DNA from 3 places in the Mesorhizobium sp. M0772 genome. Region 1 is predicted to be linked to each of the others. Evidence: predicted binding sites of a transcription regulator. Region 1 holds the regulator's gene; each other region holds the start of a gene.
The links. Region 1 encodes PhoB, which activates phosphate uptake and scavenging genes when phosphate is short. Its sites were predicted from a motif close to TGTCATNNANCTGTCAT; they were not measured.

Region 1 (6,083 bases):
TTCTTGCCGAGTTCGCGCGCGTCCTTCCACACCGACACCGTCTGCGTGCCGAGCGCGATGCGGTTCAGAGCGGCATGGTCGCCGTCCTGGCCCGAGACCGGAACCGTTCCGGCAAGGCCCTGCGCCGTCAGCGCGGCGACAACGCCGCCGGCGGTGCCGTCATTGGCCGCAACCACGGCATCGACCTTGTTGTCATTGGCGGTCAGGAACTGTTCCATGTTCTTCTGGGCATTGGCCGGCAGCCAGCCATCGGTATAGGCCTCGCCGACATTCTTGATCTTGCCCGAGTCGATGGCTTCCTTGAGCACTTCCATCGAGCCCGAGAACAGGAAATCGGCATTCGGATCCGAGCCCGAGCCCTTGATGAAGACATAGTTGCCTTCGGGCTTCGCCTTGAACACTTCGCGGGCCTGCATGCGGCCGACTTCCTTGTTGTCGAAGGTCAGGTAGAAGACGTCCTTGTTCTCGATCAGGCGGTCATAGCCGACGACCGGAATGCCTTCGTCCAGCGCCTTCTGCACCGCCGGGCCGACGGCCGAGGCGTCCTGCGCCAGGATGATCAGCGAGTTGGCGCCCTGCGAGATCAGGCTTTCGACGTCGGTCAGCTGCTTGCCGGGATTGGACTGCGCGTCGGCCGAAATGTACTTGTCGCCGGCAGCCTCGATCGCCGTTTTCATCGCCGCCTCGTCGGTCTTCCAGCGCTCTTCCTGGAAGTTCGACCACGACACGCCGATGACCTTGTCCTTCGCCTGCGCGACCGACATCAGCGCCAGCGACATGGCGACACCCGCCAGCATGGCGGCTGCAAATCTGTTCATTATAACCCTCCCTGCGCCGCCCACGGCGCGACAAAACCGGCCCGAAGGCCTGCACAAAGAGGCTCCATTTTTTCGAGCCTCGAAAAAATACTGGTTCAATGATAAGGCACTGTCAACATCGATTATGATGGATTCTGATGGCGTTGCCGAATTTTTTCGAGCTCCGCAATAAACAATGACAGGGCTGCCGGCGTCTGCCAATATTTGGCTGGTGCCGTCGAACGCCTTCACTATCATGAGGCGCGAGGAGGCCGGGAGGAAACAAATGTCGGTTGGGATCCGCCACGACGATCTGCGCCGTCGCAACCGTGCGATGGTGATTTCGGCCGTGCGCCGGGCCGGCCAGCCGTCGCGGACCGAGATTGCGGCGACCACCGGCCTCAGCCATTCGACGATATCGGCAATCTCGTCTGATCTAATTCAAGAAGGCATCCTGATTGAAGGCAAGCCTGGCGAGACCGGCTCGCTGAAACGCGGCCGGCCGCAGGTCGGCCTTGGCCTCAACCCGGAAGCGGCGGCGGTCATGACCGTGGTGCTGTCGCTGAACTTCCTCTCCGTCACCGTCATCGACTATGCCGGCCAGGTGGTCGCGGAAGAACAGCGCCGGCTCGACACGCTGACCATGCCGCGCGACGAGCTGATCGGCGAATGCGTAGCAATCGTCGGGCGGCGTCTCGCGGACCCGGACCTCGATGTCCAGAGCATCGCCCGCATTGCCATGGGCATCCAGGGCATCACCGATTCGCAGGCGCGGGCCATGCTGTGGTCGCCAATCACGCCACTGACCGACATTGCCTTCGCCGACATGTTGGAAGCGGAATTCGGCATTCCTGCCACCATGGAGAACGACTGCAATATGATGGCGGTGGCCCTGCAATGGCGCCAGCCCGAGCGCTACCGCGACAATTTCATCGCGATCCTCTTGTCGCACGGCATCGGCATGGGGCTGGTGCTGAAAGGCGAACTGTTCACCGGCACCCATTCCTCGGGCGGCGAGTTCGGCCACATGATCCACCGTCCGGGCGGCGCGCTCTGCCGCTGCGGGCGGCGCGGCTGCGTCGAGGCCTATGCCGGAAACTACGCCATCTGGCGCAGCGCCAAAATGATGAGCGAAGATGCCGAGCCGGTCGATATCGGCGACGCTGATATGCGCGCACTCGCCGCGCGCGCCCGCGAAACCGATGGCCCGGAGCGCGAAGCCTATCGCAAGGCCGGTGAGGCGCTCGGCTTCGGCCTCGGCAGCCTGTTTGCGCTGATCGACCCGGCGCCTGTCGCCATGGTTGGCGTCAGCGCCGCCGCCTTCGACCTGATCGAGCCGGCATTGCGCGAAGCGATCGCCCAGACCGCCGGCGGCCAGCACTCGAAGTCGATCTCCTTCGACACCGAGCCCAACGAGCTGCCGCTGATCCGCGAAGGCTGTGCCATGCGCGCGCTCGGCTTCGTCGATCAGGAGATTTTCGCGCCGGGCATTCAGGCCAAATCCGGCAAGCATGTCGCCTGAATGGCCGGCAACGGCGCGACGCGCAGCATCCTAGTCTTCCCTGATCGCGTAGCCGGCGCCGCGAATGGTACGGATGACATCCGGCATGCGGCCGTTGTTGACCGCTTTGCGTAAGCGCCCGACATGGACGTCGACGGTTCGCTCGTCGATATAGATCGTCTCGCCCCAGACATTGTCGAGCAGTTGGCTGCGCGAGAACACGCGGCCGGGATGGCGCATCATGAATTCGAGCAGCCGGAACTCGGTCGGTCCGAGCCTGATCTCGCTCTTCTTGCGGTAGACACGGTGCGACTCGCGGTCGAGCACGATGTCGCCGACCTTGAGCACGCTGGACAGCACTTCCGGCTTGGCCCGGCGCAGCAGCGCCTTCACGCGCGCCATGAACTCCGGCGTCGAGAATGGCTTGACCAGATAGTCGTCGGCACCGGTGGACAGGCCGCGCACGCGATCGCTTTCCTCACCGCGCGCGGTCAGCATGATGATCGGCAGCCGCTCGGTTTCGGGCCGCACTCTAAGCCGCCGGCAGAGCTCGATGCCGGAAACAGCGGGCACCATCCAGTCGAGCACCAGGAGATCGGGCACGTTTTCCTGCAGGCGGATCTCGGCCTCGTCGCCGCGTGTCACCACCTCGACCTGATAGCCTTCGGATTCGAGGTTGTAGCGGAGGAGCACGCCCAGCGGCTCCTCGTCCTCCACGACCATGATGCGTGGCGCGATCATAGGCAGTTCACCCTCATCAGGCCGGCGTGGCCATCGCCGTCTCGTCCTGCTTCGGACGATTGGCGGGCAATTGCTGGCCGGTCAGCACATAATACGCATTTTCGGCGATGTTGGTGACATGATCGCCGATGCGCTCAAGATTCTTGGCGCAGAACAAGAGATGCGTGCAGGCGGTGATGTTGCGAGGGTCTTCCATCATGTAGGTCAAAAGCTCACGAAACACGGACGTGTATTTGACGTCGATGCGCTCGTCGTCATTCCTGAGTTTTGCAAGAGCTGCCGCATCGGTGGCGGCATATTCCTCGACGACGCCTTGCACCTGGATCAGCACCAGTTGCGCCATGGCATCGATGGAGTGCGAGAAGTCGCGCGGCGTGACGCTCAAGCCCACGGTGCCGACGCGTTTGGCGATGTTCTTGGCGAGATCGCCGATGCGCTCGAGGTCGCCCGCCATGCGGATCGAGCCGACCACGGCGCGCAGATCGTTGGCCATCGGCTGGCGCTTGGCGATCAGCGTGATGGCGCGGTCGTCCAGTTCGCGCTGGCGCGCATCCATGATGGCGTCGTCGGAAACGACACGCTGTGCCAGCGCATTGTCCGAATTGAGCAGCGCCCTGGTCGAGCCGCTGACCATCGAGCCTGCCAGATCGCCCATGTCGCGGATCAGCTTGCTGATCTGCCCGAGCTCTTCATCGAAGGAGGCGACGGTATGTTCACCCATGATCTTGGTCCTCGTGCCTGAAAATTCACCCGCCGGAGGCTCAGCCGAAGCGGCCGGTAATGTAATCCTGGGTGCGCTTGTCGTCGGGGTTGGTGAACATCTTGTCGGTTGCGCCCTCCTCGACGAGATAGCCGAGATGGAACATCGCCGTGCGCTGCGACACGCGCGCCGCCTGCTGCATCGAGTGGGTGACGATGACGATCGTGTAGTTCTGGCGCAGTTCGTCGATCAACTCCTCGACACGGGCGGTGGCGATCGGATCAAGCGCCGAGCAGGGCTCATCCATCAGGATCACCTCCGGCGACACGGCGATGGCGCGCGCGATGCACAGGCGCTGCTGCTGGCCGCCGGACAGGCCGGTGCCGGGCTCCTGCAGGCGGTCCTTGACCTCGTTCCAGATCGCCGCCTTCTTCAGGCTCTGCTCGACGATCTGGTCCATGTCGGACTTGCGCTTGGCCAGCCCATGGATGCGCGGGCCGTAGGCGACGTTCTCGTAGATCGACTTCGGGAACGGATTGGGTTTCTGGAACACCATGCCGACGCGTGCGCGCAGTTCGACGACATCGATGTTCTTGTCGTAGATGTCGTCTTCATCGAGCGTGATCTTGCCGGTCACCCGCGCCGAATCGATGGTGTCGTTCATGCGGTTGAGGCAGCGCAGGAAGGTCGACTTGCCGCAGCCGGACGGGCCGATCAGCGCCGTCACCTGGTTCTGGCGGACGTCGAGATTGACGTCGAACAACGCCTGCTTCTCGCCGTAGAAGACGCCGACCTTGTCGCCGCGCATCTTGATGACTTCGTTCGACTTGGCGTTCATTTTGTCGCCCACTGCATGCTCAAGGGACTGTTCGGTCATGATGTTCATACCAAATTGCCTTTTTTCTACCAGCGCCGCTCGAACCGGCGCCGGAGCACGATCGCGGTGATGTTCATGGCCATGAGGAAGACGAGCAGGATGATGATGGCGCCGGACATGCGCTCGACAAAAGCGCGCTCAGCCTCGTTTGCCCACATATAGATCTGAACCGGCAGCGCGGTCGCCGGATCGAAAGGCGTCGCCGGATAATCGGCGACGAAAGCGACCATGCCGATCAAGAGCAGCGGTGCTGTCTCGCCGAGCGCACGCGCCAGGCCGATGATGGTGCCGGTAAGGATGCCTGGGGCGGCAAGCGGCAGGATGTGATGGAACACCATCTGCATCTTGGAGGCGCCGAGACCTAGGGCCGCCGAGCGGATCGACGGCGGCACCGCGGCGAGGGCGGCGCGCGTGGCGATGATTATGGTCGGCAATGTCATCAAGGTCAGCACCAGGCCGCCGACGAAGGAAGCCGAGCGCGGCATGCCGAGGAAGTTGATGAACACGGCAAGGCCAAGCAGACCGAAGACGATCGACGGCACCGCCGCGAGATTGTTGATGTTGACCTCGATCAGGTCGGTGAAGCGGTTCTTCTTGGCGAATTCCTCGAGATAGATCGAGGCGGCGACGCCGATCGGCAGCGCCAGCAACAGCACGATCACCATCATGTAGAACGAGCCGATGATCGCCACGCCCATGCCCGACGTTTCGGGCCGGCTGGAGGCGCCATAGGTGAACAGGCCGGTGTTGAAATGCTCGGCCATCACGCCGTCGGCTTTAAGCTTGTTCATCCAGTCGATCTGCTGGTTGGACACCTTGCGGCGCGCTTCATCGACGCCGAGGTCGATCTGACCCTTGAAGGCCGAGTCGAGGTTCGCGGCAGCCAGGATGTCGACGTCACGCGTCCTGCCGATCACCGACGGATCGGCGGAGACGATGTCGCGCAGCTGGACGCGGGCGCCTTCCGACAGGAAGCCCTTGAGCTTCAGCATCATCGGCTTGTTGGCCGGATCGATGCCGAGCCTGGCCACCAGCGCGTTTTCGGCGAGCTTGGGATAGTTCGCCTTGATCAGCACGGTAGGGTCGGTGGCGCGCTTGCCGGAGGGATCGATCACCTTCTCGTCGAAGGTGACCGGCAGCGTCACCGTCGTCTGCCAGAAGGCGGTGTAGCCTTTCGAGACGATGGTGATCAGCATGATGGCCAGGAACGCCAGGCCCACCGAGATCGCAATCACGCCATAGATGCGGAACCGGCGTTCGGCGGCATAGCGCGCCTTCAGCCCGATGTCGCGGCGCGGACGCGCGACGGCACCCGCCATCGTGTCCAGGGGGATGTCGGTCATTCGTACTGCTCCCGGTACTTGCGCACGATGTAGAGGGCGACGATGTTCATCACCAGCGTCAGCGCGAACAGCGTCAGGCCGAGCGCGAAGGCGACCAGCGTCTGCGGCGAGTTGAACTCGAGAT
Region 2 (6,083 bases), on a different contig from region 1:
CTTCGTCTGGGGGCACCGACCGCGGGATCGGCGCCGAATTGAATGGAACAGGTCAGGAAGCTCTGAGCGCCTTGGCGCCGGTGTCGCTGTCCTGCCTGTCGCGGCAGTTAGAGGCTTTTCACCTCAACTCGGGATTTCAGTGCATGTCGCCAAAAGTGGTCCCGGTTTTGGGACAACGACATGCATCATCAAATTACCCCTGCGGCGCCCGTCGCCGTGGGAGAAGGAAGCAGGCGGCGAACCGCCTGCTTCGGAGATCTTAGCGAACCACGTAGGGCAGCAGGCCGAGGAAGCGGGCGCGCTTGATCGCCTTGGCGAGTTCGCGCTGCTTCTTCTGGCTGACGGCGGTGATGCGCGACGGCACGATCTTGCCGCGCTCGGAAATGTAGCGCTGCAGAAGACGCACGTCCTTGTAGTCGATCTTGGGCGCATTGGCGCCGGAGAACGGGCAGGTCTTGCGGCGGCGATGGAACGGGCGCCGGGTCGGGATCTGATTGATGTCGACCATTATTCTGCACCTCCTTCAACGCCTTCGCGCGGACGGCGCGGACCACGATCGCCACCGGCATCGCCAAATGAGCGCGGCGGACGATCGCCACGGTCGCCGCGATCACGGTCGCCGAACGAGCGCGGACCACGATCGCCACGGTCGCGGTCGCCGAAGCCGCCGCGTTCCGAGCGCTCTTCGCGCTTCTGCATCATGGCCGACGGGCCTTCCTCATGCGCCTCGACCTTGACGGTCAGGAAACGCAGCACGTCCTCGGACAGGCCCATCTGGCGCTCCATCTCGTTGAGCGCTGCCGGCGGGCAGTTGAGGTCCATAAGCGTGTAGTAAGCCTTCCGGTTCTTGTTGACCCGGTAGGTGAGGGACTTCAGTCCCCAGTTCTCGACCCGGCCGACGGACCCGCCATTTGCGGAGATGACGCCCTTGTACTGTTCGACAAGCGCATCGACCTGCTGCTGCGAGAGGTCCTGCCGGGCAAGGAACACATGTTCGTATAGAGCCATAGTGGTTCAGTGCCTTTCTTCGTTTCTCTCCCGGATCCTCGCGGCAAAAGCCTCTGCAACTTCTCTGACCCGCTGATCCCGAAGGGGCGGGGAAGAAAGGAGCATTTCGAGACGGTCGAGAGCGGAGACACGGGAGGCGGAAGCGCTTCTGGCTTCACACGAAGGTTTTGGATAAAACCTCCGGCCCTCCGTTCAGCCCCCAGCAAGGACCGGCAGATTGCGGGCGTCTATATAGCAATTTGGCTGGAAGGCAAGGGTAACGCATGCTCCGGACAGCGTCCTGGCGTCGCAGGGTTGGAAAGACCAGGCATCAACTCGTATGCGGGGTACGACCGTTGATCGTTTCGGGGAAGAAGTCCGGAGCCGCCTTACGCTTGCCGAACATCATATCGTATTGCAGCAGGCGGAAATCGTTGATCGCCGGATCGATGTCCTTCTGCCGCGCCCAGTCCGCCGTGGCCTCACCTGACGGTGTCAAAAGCAGATTGCGATCCACGACGCGATAGCGTTCGCGCAGCGCGCCTAAGAAGCCGGTATAGTAGGGGTGCGTGATCCCGGCCGTGGTAAGGATATGGTAGGGCAGGAAGGCCGGGCTCACCGCGCCCATATCCTGCGCCGGACCGGTGCGGTTAGACCAGATGACCAGCGGCGTCTGATGATGCTCCAGTGCCGCCTCCGGCGTCGGTTCCTTGCGCGGCGCGACATTGTCTTTCAGGTAACCGGTTTCGACATAGACGGGGCCGAGCGGCGGCAGATGGTCGCCGAAGAAGGCGATGACCGTCGGCCGCTCGCGCTTCTTCGCCCATTCGATCAATCGTTCGAGGCCACGGTCGGCATCGGCGGAGCCTTCGGCGTAGCTGAGCAGCGATTCCCGCGCCCATGTGCTGATCGGCGCCGCGACCTTGTGGGTCGGATTGTAATAGCGGTACGGCTCGTAGGGACCGTGGTTCTGCAGGCTGACGGCGAAGAAGAACACCGGCCGCTCGCTGGCGTCGGCCTCTGCGATGATCTCGTCGGTCATCGAGGCATCGGAAGCCAGCGGCCCGCGCTTTTCCAGTGGCGGCAGCGTCTCTTCCGAGCGGAAATCGTTGAAGCCGAAATCGGCATAGACGGCGCCCCTGTTCCAGAACCAGTTGGTGCCCGGATGGATGGCGCGCGCCCGGTATCCCTCGCTTTTCAGGAAGGTCGCCAGCGACGGCGTCGGCGTGCGCACATATTGCTGATAGGGGATCGAGCCCGCCGGCAGGAAGGCATTGGAAAAGCCGGTCAGCGCCTCGAATTCGATGTTGGCGGTCATGCCGCCGAATTCCGGCGAGAACATATAGCCGGAACGCAGCGCCCGCACATTGGGGATCGGGTCAGGCGTGATTGTGACGCCGGGCAGCTTGGTCGGATCCCAGAAAGATTCGCTCATCACCACGATGATGTCGGGTTTCTCATCCGGTACCGAGGCCGCCACATCAGGCCTGTCGATCGCGTCGATCGCCTTGTCGGAATAGCCCGCCGGCGCCGAGACATGCGCCATCGGCACGTTGAGCGCGAAGGCCAGCGCAAACCCGTTGGAGGCGTAGTTCTCCTTCTGGTCCCACATGATCGGGATGATCTGCAGCCGGTCGCGGGTCCACGAGAAGGTGGCGTAGTCCATGATCGAGACGAAGAAGGCGAGCAGCGGCACTGCCAGCGTCAGCCGCGCCAGCCGCCCTTTGCGGCTGAGGATCGGAACCTTGCGGCGCCACAACCGCCAGCCATAGATCAGCAGCGACAGGCCGGCGACGATGCCGACCGCCATGGCGAGCGCCGTCCAGGGCCGCTCGCGCACCAGGAGCGGCATCAGTGCCATGATCTGGCGCGAATAAAGAAAATCGGTTGGGTAGAGCGGATCGCCGAGATAATGCGACTTCTGATGCCCGACAAAGGCCAGCGCCAGCGTCAGCGGCGCCACGATCATCAGGCTCTGGTGACTGCGGCCAAGCACGGCGTCCAGTCCCATCAGCACCAATGCAAAGACAATGATGGTGGTCCAGCCCGGCTTGAATGGCTGCAGGAAGAAGTCGACTGTGCCGAAGAAGTCGCCGCGCACGATCCATTCGATGGCGAACACCAGGATGGCGGAGGCAAGCAGCGTGACCAGACCGTAGCGGATGACCGGCCATCTGCGCCCCGGCAGGTAGCCGGTGGACGGATCGTCTTCCAAGAACTGTGGCGCTGGTACGGCCGCGCCCTTCCTGATCCTAGCCACGTCTCTTCCCCCGGCCCAAGCAACGCGCATTTCCACTCGCGCCACCGTTCTGTCATAGAACTGTCATGCAAAAGCTAGCGCCTGTGGCGAAAATAAGAAGAGCCAGCAAACGATTCGTGAGCGGTTTTCATCAGGTGTGATCGGCAAAAAGCCTTTGGGAACAGGGACTCGAGGTCAGCTCCGGTTCAAGCGAGAGCCGAAATGCCGCCTCCGGGCTTGACTTGGCGGTCCGCCTTGCGTCACAGGCAGGAAAAATCAGCCGCTGGAGAGCGCCCAAATGGCCGTCGCATTCACCTTTCCGGGACAGGGCAGCCAGGCTGTCGGCATGGGGAAGGACCTCGCCGACGCCTTCCCCGAGGCACGCAGGGTGTTCGAGGAAGTCGATGATGCGCTGGGCGAAAAGCTGTCGAAACTGATCTGGGAAGGCCCGGAAGAGGCGCTGACCCTGACTGCCAATGCCCAGCCGGCGCTGATGGCGGTCTCGCTGGCGGCGATCCGCTCGCTGGAAGCGCGCGGCTTTTCGCTGAAGGACAAGGTTGCCTACGTTGCCGGTCATTCGCTCGGCGAATATTCCGCCCTTGCCGCGGCCGGTTTCGTTTCGGTCGCCGATGCCGCCCGGCTGCTGCGCATCCGCGGCAACGCCATGCAGGCGGCGGTGCCGGCCGGCGAGGGCGCCATGGCGGCGATCATCGGACTGGAACAGCCCGACGTCGAAGCCGCTTGCACCGAGGCCGCAACGGGATCCGGCAAAGTCTGCCAGATCGCCAACGACAATGGCGGCGGCCAGCTGGTGATCTCCGGCGCAAGGGCGGCGGTGGAACTCGCCGCGAAACTGTGCACCGAAAAGGGCGCGAAGCGGGCGCTGATGCTGCAGGTCTCGGCCCCCTTCCATTCGGCGCTGATGGCGCCGGCGGCCGATGTCATGCGCGAGGCGCTGGCCGGCGTGACCAAGAATGCACCGGTGGTGCCCGTCGTCTCCAACGTCACTGTAGTCCCGACCAGCGACCCCGACGAGATCGCGCGCCGCCTGGTCGAGCAGATCACCGGCCGCGTGCGCTGGCGCGAAACGGTGGAGTGGTTCGGCGCCAATGGCGTCGCCACGCTCTTTGAGATCGGCGCCGGCAAGGTGCTTTCCGGCCTGGCGCGGCGGATCAACCGCGACATCGCCACGTCAGCCGTCGGAACGCCGGCCGATGTCGAGGCGGCGCTGGCCGCGCTTGCATAATCCACTGGCGATTCAACCCCTCCCGTGGGAAGGGTGTTCTCTTAAGATCAGGAGACGAAAATGTTCGAACTGACCGGCCGCAAGGCGCTCGTCACCGGCGCATCCGGCGGCATTGGCGAGGCGATTGCCCGGGTGCTGCATGCGCAAGGCGCCATTGTCGGCCTGCACGGCACCCGCATCGAGAAACTGGAGACCCTGGCCGGCGAACTCGGCGACCGGGTAAAGCTGTTCCCGGCCAATCTTGCCGACCGTGACGAGGTCAAGGCGCTTGGTCAGAAGGCCGAAGCCGAACTCGAAGGCGTCGACATACTGGTCAACAATGCCGGCATCACCAAGGACGGCCTGTTCGTGCGCATGGCGGACGCGGATTGGGACAGCGTGCTGGAGGTGAACCTCACCGCCGTGTTCCGGCTGACCCGCGAGCTGACCCATCCGATGATGCGCCGCCGCCATGGCCGCATCATCAACATCACCTCGGTGGTCGGCGTCACCGGCAATCCTGGCCAGACCAATTATTGCGCCTCCAAGGCCGGCATGATCGGCTTTTCCAAGTCGCTGGCGCAGGAGATCGCCACCCGCAACATCACCGTCAACTGCGTCGCCCCGGGCTTTATCGAATCGGCCATGACCGACAAGCTCAACGACAAGCAGAAAGACGCGATAATGGCCGCGATCCCGACGCGCCGCATGGGCACGAGTGTTGAAGTGGGGTCGGCCGTCGCCTATCTCGCCTCCAACGAGGCAGCCTACGTCACCGGCCAGACCATCCATGTCAACGGCGGCATGGCCATGATCTGACGGGATACTGCCGGGTGATAAGAAGACATGGCCGGCTTGTGAAAAGAGACCATTTCGCCTTGGACCTCAGCCATTTTTCGTGTAATGCGGCCCGCAACCCGGCGGTTCGGGCAAAAACCGGTCCGGCATCGTTGCGTTTCCGGCAGGACCATCTTTCAGCTTGATTAGCGGCATTCTGCCCGCTAACGAAGACAGACAAACAAAAGACGAGGATGCCCCAAATGAGTGACACCGCAGAGCGCGTCAAGAAGATCGTCATCGAACATCTTGGCGTCGATGCCGACAAGGTGACGGAGCAGGCGAGCTTCATCGATGATCTGGGCGCGGACAGCCTCGACACGGTCGAACTCGTCATGGCCTTCGAAGAAGAGTTCGGCGTCGAGATCCCGGACGATGCGGCCGAGACCATCCTGACCGTCGGCGATGCCGTGAAGTACATCGACAAGGCTTCGGCCTGACAATATCCGCAGTCATCACCGGGGAGGACCTGCGATGAGGCGTGTCGTCGTCACGGGCCTTGGCCTGGTTTCGCCGTTCGGCATGGGCTTCGAGCACAGCTGGAAGGAACTTCTGACCGGCCGCAGCGCCGCCAAGCGCGTCACCGAGTTCGAAGTGGAAGATCTTGCCTGCAAGATAGCCCACGTCATTCCGCGCGGTGACGGCACCAACGGCACGCTCAATCCCGAAGCCGTGCTCGAGCCCAAGGAACTGCGCAAGATCGGCGACTTCATCCTTTACGGGATTGCGGCCGCCGACGAAGCGCTGAAGGATTCCGGCTGGGAGCCCAGCACCGAAGCCGAGCGCTGCGCCACC
Region 3 (6,083 bases), on a different contig from region 1:
AGCCTCGGTCACCAGCCTATCCATCGGAATATCGTGCGGCTGCGGGTAGATGGTGGCTATGCGCTGCAGTTCGTAGCCGACTCCGATGACCAATGGCTTGAACGGCATGGCAGCCAGCGTGCGGTCGAAGAAGCCACCGCCATAGCCCAGGCGGTAGTTTCGCCGGTCGATGCCGACGATCGGCGAGATGACGATGTCGGGCAGCACCGGCTCGCCTTCGGCCGGGATCGGGATGTTCCAGATGCCTTTTTCCAGCCGGTCGCCGGGTACATAAGCGCGGAAGATCAGCGGCTGGCCTTTCTCGATCACGATGGGCAGCGCCGTGCGGCCGCCGCGTTCGTTGATCGACGCCATCCACGGCCGCAGGTCCGGCTCGCCGCGAAACGGCCAATAGAGGCTGACCATGCGGCCGGCAATGTCGCCGATGGCCGCGTCGAGCCCTTCGGCGATAGCCCGCGACATCGCCACCCGCGCATCGGCGGAAACCGCCAACCGTGCCGCGATCAGACGCTCGCGCTCGGCCTTGCGCCAACGGCGCACATCGGTCCAGTCGGTCAATGGCGCGCGAAATTCCGGATCGAGTTCGTGCATGAAGCAAGGCGGCGAATAATATTGCGCCCGCCCTTTGCCATCTTTGTCATCGTCGTTGGCCATGCTTCACTCCCGTGGTTCCAGCCCCTGCAAGGCTATACCCGTCCATGCTTGCCGACATAGGCATTCGCGACATCCGGCGACGAGTCCTGGGCAGCCTTACGCGCGGCAGTCTAGCGCGCCGCGACATTGTTGCGGTGCACAAAAATCACTAGATAAAGGGAGACAAACAGGGGTGAATGCGATGAGTGAAACCAGCCATCATGTCGTTGTCGTCGGCGCAGGGTTCGGCGGTCTCGAACTCACGCGGGCGCTGGCTGGCGCACCCGTGCGCATCACCATGATCGACAAGCGCAACCATCACCTTTTCCAGCCGCTGCTCTACCAGGTGGCGACCACCTCGCTGGCGACCTCGGAAGTTGCCTGGCCGATCCGTCATCTGCTGCGCAAGCGCGAGGACGTGACGACCCTGCTCGGCAACGTCACCGGCGTCGACCGTCCAGGCAAACGCGTGCTGCTTGAGGACGGCAGTTCTGTTCCCTACGACACGCTGGTGCTCGCCACCGGCGCGCGTCATGCTTATTTCGGCCACGACGAATGGGAGCCTTTCGCGCCCGGGCTGAAGACGCTTGAAGATGCAACCACCATTCGCCGGCGCATCCTGCTCGCCTTCGAGCAGGCCGAGCGCGAGACCGATCCGGCCAAGCGCCAGGCACTGCTGACACTGGTCACCGTCGGCGGCGGCCCGACCGGCGTGGAGCTTGCCGGCACCATTGTCGAACTCGCGCATGAAACGCTGCGCGGCGAATTCCGCAACATCGACACGCGTGAGGCGCGTGTGGTGCTGGTCGAGGCCGGAGACAGGATCCTCGCCAATTTCGCGCCAAAGCTGTCCGACTATGCGCGCAAGGCGCTGGAGCGGCGGGGCGTCACGGTCGAGCTTGGCCGCGCCGTCACGCGCCTCGATGCCGAAGGCGTCGTCTTTGGCGATACGCATCTGCCGGCGCGAACCATCCTGTGGGCCGCCGGCGTAGCGGCTTCGCGCGCGGGAGAGTGGCTGGGCGCGCCGGTGGACCGGGCGGGCAGGGTAATGGTCGAGCCCGATCTGACCGTGCCGAACAGTCCGGAGATCTTCGTCATTGGCGACACAGCGCATGTCTTGCGGCCGGACGGCAAGCCGGTGCCAGGCGTGGCGCCCTCCGCCAAGCAGGAGGGCAAGCATGTTGCCGCGACGATCAAGGCGCGGCTGGCCGGCGATAGCGCGCCGCGCCCTTTCCGCTACAAACATGCCGGCGACCTGGCGACGATCGGCAAGTGGGCAGCCGCGATCGATTTCGGCCGGATCAAGCTCACGGGATGGCTTGCCTGGTGGCTGTGGGGCGTGGCGCATATCTACTTCCTGATCGGTTTTCGCAACCGGCTCTCGGTGTCGCTTAGCTGGCTATGGATCTATTTCACCGGCCAGCGCAGCGCGCGGCTGATTACCCAGGGCGATGACGACAAGGGCTGAGGTTCTCAACCGCGGCCAAGGATATTCATCCAGCCGTCGCCTTTTGCTGATCGACTGACTTCCCGATGGACATGGCCGGTTTTCGGCGCGAAGCTTCCGCCCGGGGCCGGGATCTTGTCACGTCGCTGGGAAGGAAAACCAATGCCGCATCTCAACTACCCCGTCTCCCGCCGTAGTTTGCTTGCCGGTGCGGCCGCCAGCGGGGCGCTCATCATGCTGCATCCGTTTTCCGCCCGCGCGCAGGCCAATCAGGCGCATCTGAGGATCATGGAGACCACCGACATCCATGTGAATGTGCTGCCTTACGACTACTACGCAGACAAAGCCAACGACACGATGGGCCTGTCGCGGACGGCCTCACTGATCGCGGCGGTGCGCAAGGAAGCCATCAATGCGATGCTGATCGACAATGGCGATCTTTTGCAGGGCAATCCGATGGGCGATTACATCGCCTATGAGAAGGGCCTCAAGGACGGCGATCTGCATCCGATCACGAAGGGCATGAACCTGCTGGGCTATGAATGCTCGACGCTCGGCAATCACGAGTTCAATTACGGCCTGTCGTTCCTCGACAAGGTGCTGGCCGGAGCCAATTTCCCCTTCGTCTGTGCCAATCTGATCCGCGGCACCGAGCTTGCCGCCAACCCGCGCGACGACAAGCTCTACCTCAAGCCCTATGTCATCCTCGACAAGAAGATCAAGGACGGGTCGGGCGCCGAGCAGCCGATCAAGATCGGCATCATCGGCTTCGTGCCGCCGCAGATCATGGTCTGGGACCTGAAGAACCTGAAAGGCAATGTCAGGACGCGCGACATCGTCGAGGCGGCCAGGGCATGGGTGCCGCAGATCAAGGAGGAGGGCGCCGACATCGTCATCGCGCTCTCGCATTCCGGCATCGATATCAAGCAGGGCGACGGCATGGAGAACGCCTCCTTCTTCGTCGCCGGCGTCGAAGGCATCGATGCGGTGTTCACCGGCCATCAGCATCTCGTCTTCCCCGGCAAGAAGGATTTTCAGGCGCTCGAAGGCGTCGACACAGAGAAAGGCACGCTGCAGGGCAAGCCCGCCGTGATGGGCGGTTTCTGGGGCTCGCATATGGGACTGATCGATCTGCTTCTGGAACGGGACGGATCGAAATGGCGCGTAGCCTCGGCCACATCTGAGGCAAGGCCGATCTACGAGCGCGTCGACAAGGCAAACAAGCCGACGGTGGCGGACGACCAGCGCGTCGTCGATGCGCTGAAGGCGGACCATGAGGCGACACTTGCCTATGTCCGCCGACCGGTCGGCAAGACCTCGGCGCCGCTCTATTCCTATTTCGCGCTGGTCGCCGACGATCCGTCGGTGCAGATCGTCAACCAGGCGCAGAGCTGGTACCTCAAGGACATATTAAAAAGCACGCAGTGGAAGGATGTGCCGCTGCTGTCGGCGGCAGCACCCTTCAAGGCCGGCGGGCGCAACGGCGCCGACTACTATACCGACGTGCCGGTGGGCGACATCGCCATCAAGAACGTCGCCGACCTCTATCTCTATCCGAACACGGTGCGCGCCGTCGAAATCACCGGCGCGCAAGTGAAGGAATGGCTGGAAATGTCGGCCGGCATTTTCAGGAAGATCGAGCCGGGCAAGGCCGACCAGGCGCTCATCGACACCGAATTCCCGTCCTACAATTTCGATGTGATCGATGGCGTCAGCTACAGAATAGACCTGTCGCAGCCGCCAAAATACGATGCCAAGGGTGGCGTCGCCAATGCCGGCTCGAACCGCATCGTCGGCCTCAGCTTCGACGGCAAGCCTATTGATCCGGCAGCGAAATTCGTCGTCGCCACCAACAATTACCGCGCCGGCGGTGGCGGCAATTTCCCCGACATCAATCCCTCGAAGATCATCTACGAGGCGCCGGACACCAACCGCGACGTGATCGTGCGCTACGTCGTCAGCGAAGGCACGATCAACCCCTCGGCCGACGACAATTGGTCGTTCACGCCGCTGCCCGGCACCACTGTCGTGTTCGAGACCGGGCCCAAAGCGAAGGATTTTATATCGGGAGTGAAATCGCTCAAGATCGAGCCGGCCGGCGAGGGCGAATCCGGGTTTGCGAAGTATCGCATCCTGCTTTGAGGCAAACGCGCAGCTAACAGGGAAGCGGGCATACGCCCGCTCAATCACGCTTCGGATCAGGCCTTGTAGACCACCTGGCGCACGTCGATGTAGCTGGCTCTAAAGCCGGCTTCGCAATAGTGGAGATAGAATTCCCAAAGCTTCTTGAAGCGGTCGTCGAAGCCGAGCGGGACGATCTTTTCCCACGACGCCCAGAAGCGGTTGCGCCATTCGGCAAGCGTGCGGGCATAGTCGTCCGGAAAGACGCGCTCGCGCAGATGGGAAAGGCCATGGTCGCTGCCCAGCGTCTTCAGGATCGACGGCGTCGGCAGCATGCCGCCCGGGAAGACATAGCGCTGGATGAAATCCGGCCGCCCCCGATAGGTGTCGTAGGCGGCCTCGTTGATGGTGATGATCTGCAGGCCGGCGGTGCCGCCGGGCCTCAAGCACGCCTTCATCTTGCCGAAAAATACCGGCCAATATTTTTCGCCGACCGCCTCGAACATCTCGATTGAGGCGATGCGGTCGTAAGTGCCCGTTTCGTCTCGGTAATCCTGCAGCTTGATGTCGACCTTGTCAGACAGTCCCGCCTTCTGGATGCGCGCCTTGGCAAAATCGTGCTGTTCGCGGCTGATGGTCAGGCCGGTGACGCGGCAGCCGATCTCGCGCGCGGCAAATTCGGCAAAACCGCCCCAGCCGCAGCCGATCTCGAGCACATGGTCCTTCTTGCCGATGCCGGTATCCTTGGCCAGCGCGCGGTACTTGGCGGCCTGAGCGCTTTCCAGGTCGTTGGCGCCGGTCGCATAGAGCGCCGACGAATAGGTCATGCTGGGATCGAGCCATTGCTTGTAGAAGGCGTTGCCGAGATCGTAATGCGCCGAGATGTTGCGCTTCGAGCCTGTGCGGGTGTTTTCGTTGAACCAGTGGCGGATGCGCTGGACCGTGTTGATGAGCCAGTTGGCGCCGCCGGCAATGCGTTCCCCAACGGCCGAGTTGACGACGAACAGTTCGAGGAAGCTGGTTACATCAGGGCTTTCCCAGTCGCCGTCCATGTAGGATTCGGCAACGCCGATGGTGCCGCCGGAAAAGGCACGGCCGGGCAGGCGCCAGTTCTTCAACACCAGCTCGGCATCCGGCCCGGGTCCGTTGCCGCCGACAAGCACCGCCCGGCCATCCGGCATCCTCACCTTCAGCGAACCGCGCGGCAATTTCATCGCCGCCGATAGCACCATGCGCGCCTTGGCCGGCAGGCCCTTGACGATCTCGGCGAAATTGAGTTCGTCCAGCCTGATGGCGTCGCCGATGCCTTTGTATTCCCTGACAGCCATCTCACACCCCCCTGGACTTCCGCGGGGGCGGCGCAAGATCTGCCGGCCTCCACGTCCTCCACTTTCATTCGTCAGGCGCGAACACCGCTGCCTGCGTGAATTTTGGCCACAATCTTCCACCGCATCGACGGGAACTTCAAGAGGCAAGCCGTGCCCGGCACTGGCCCAGGTGGCGTGCCTGGGGCCAGAATCCGTGAGGGCGAGCGACCGCCGGTGAAATCGCTGTGGTTACGAACAGCCACATACGTTAGTTTCAGCCATGCGTTACGTCATCGTCATCACCGCCATCGCCTTTTTCCTGATCTGGGATGGCCTCTATAATCAGGGCCGCTATCTCGACACGACGGTCAGGGAGATGTCGCGCGTCGTGCGCTACGTCACCGGCGGGGCCTAGCTTTTGCGCCTCTGCAAAGTCGCCTGCCGGCGTTGCCGGGCGCGACATCGTGGCGGTTGACGCGACGGTCCCGCTCACACAAAACATGCCCGCAAATCGAACGTGGAGGCAGGCGTGATCCGGCATATCGTTTTCTTCAGCGCGCGGCGCAAGGACGATG

Region 2: a site for PhoB is predicted at 3,298-3,314, ahead of NKI06_RS10305 (LTA synthase family protein). Genes of this name have one in related genera too.
Region 3: a site for PhoB is predicted at 2,125-2,141, ahead of NKI06_RS25785 (bifunctional 2',3'-cyclic-nucleotide 2'-phosphodiesterase/3'-nucleotidase). Genes of this name have one in related genera too.

Annotation. Positions count from the first base shown of each region.
Region 1 is NZ_JAMYPB010000042.1:331-6,413, forward strand. It holds gene xylF (D-xylose ABC transporter substrate-binding protein) at 1-818, opposite strand, end outside; gene NKI06_RS23310 (ROK family protein) at 1,084-2,319, shown strand; gene phoB (phosphate regulon transcriptional regulator PhoB) at 2,350-3,039, opposite strand; gene phoU (phosphate signaling complex protein PhoU) at 3,056-3,760, opposite strand; gene pstB (phosphate ABC transporter ATP-binding protein PstB) at 3,801-4,625, opposite strand; gene pstA (phosphate ABC transporter permease PstA) at 4,643-5,959, opposite strand; gene pstC (phosphate ABC transporter permease subunit PstC) at 5,956-6,083, opposite strand, start outside.
Region 2 is NZ_JAMYPB010000011.1:61,744-67,826, reverse strand. It holds gene rpsR (30S ribosomal protein S18) at 260-508, opposite strand; gene rpsF (30S ribosomal protein S6) at 508-1,008, opposite strand; gene NKI06_RS10305 (LTA synthase family protein) at 1,319-3,277, opposite strand; gene fabD (ACP S-malonyltransferase) at 3,525-4,472, shown strand; gene fabG (3-oxoacyl-[acyl-carrier-protein] reductase) at 4,533-5,270, shown strand; gene NKI06_RS10290 (acyl carrier protein) at 5,492-5,728, shown strand; gene fabF (beta-ketoacyl-ACP synthase II) at 5,763-6,083, shown strand, end outside.
Region 3 is NZ_JAMYPB010000051.1:36,064-42,146, reverse strand. It holds gene NKI06_RS25795 (5-formyltetrahydrofolate cyclo-ligase) at 1-654, opposite strand, end outside; gene NKI06_RS25790 (NAD(P)/FAD-dependent oxidoreductase) at 836-2,101, shown strand; gene NKI06_RS25785 (bifunctional 2',3'-cyclic-nucleotide 2'-phosphodiesterase/3'-nucleotidase) at 2,243-4,222, shown strand; gene NKI06_RS25780 (class I SAM-dependent methyltransferase) at 4,279-5,529, opposite strand; gene NKI06_RS25775 (hypothetical protein) at 5,789-5,923, shown strand; gene NKI06_RS25770 (Dabb family protein) at 6,038-6,083, shown strand, end outside.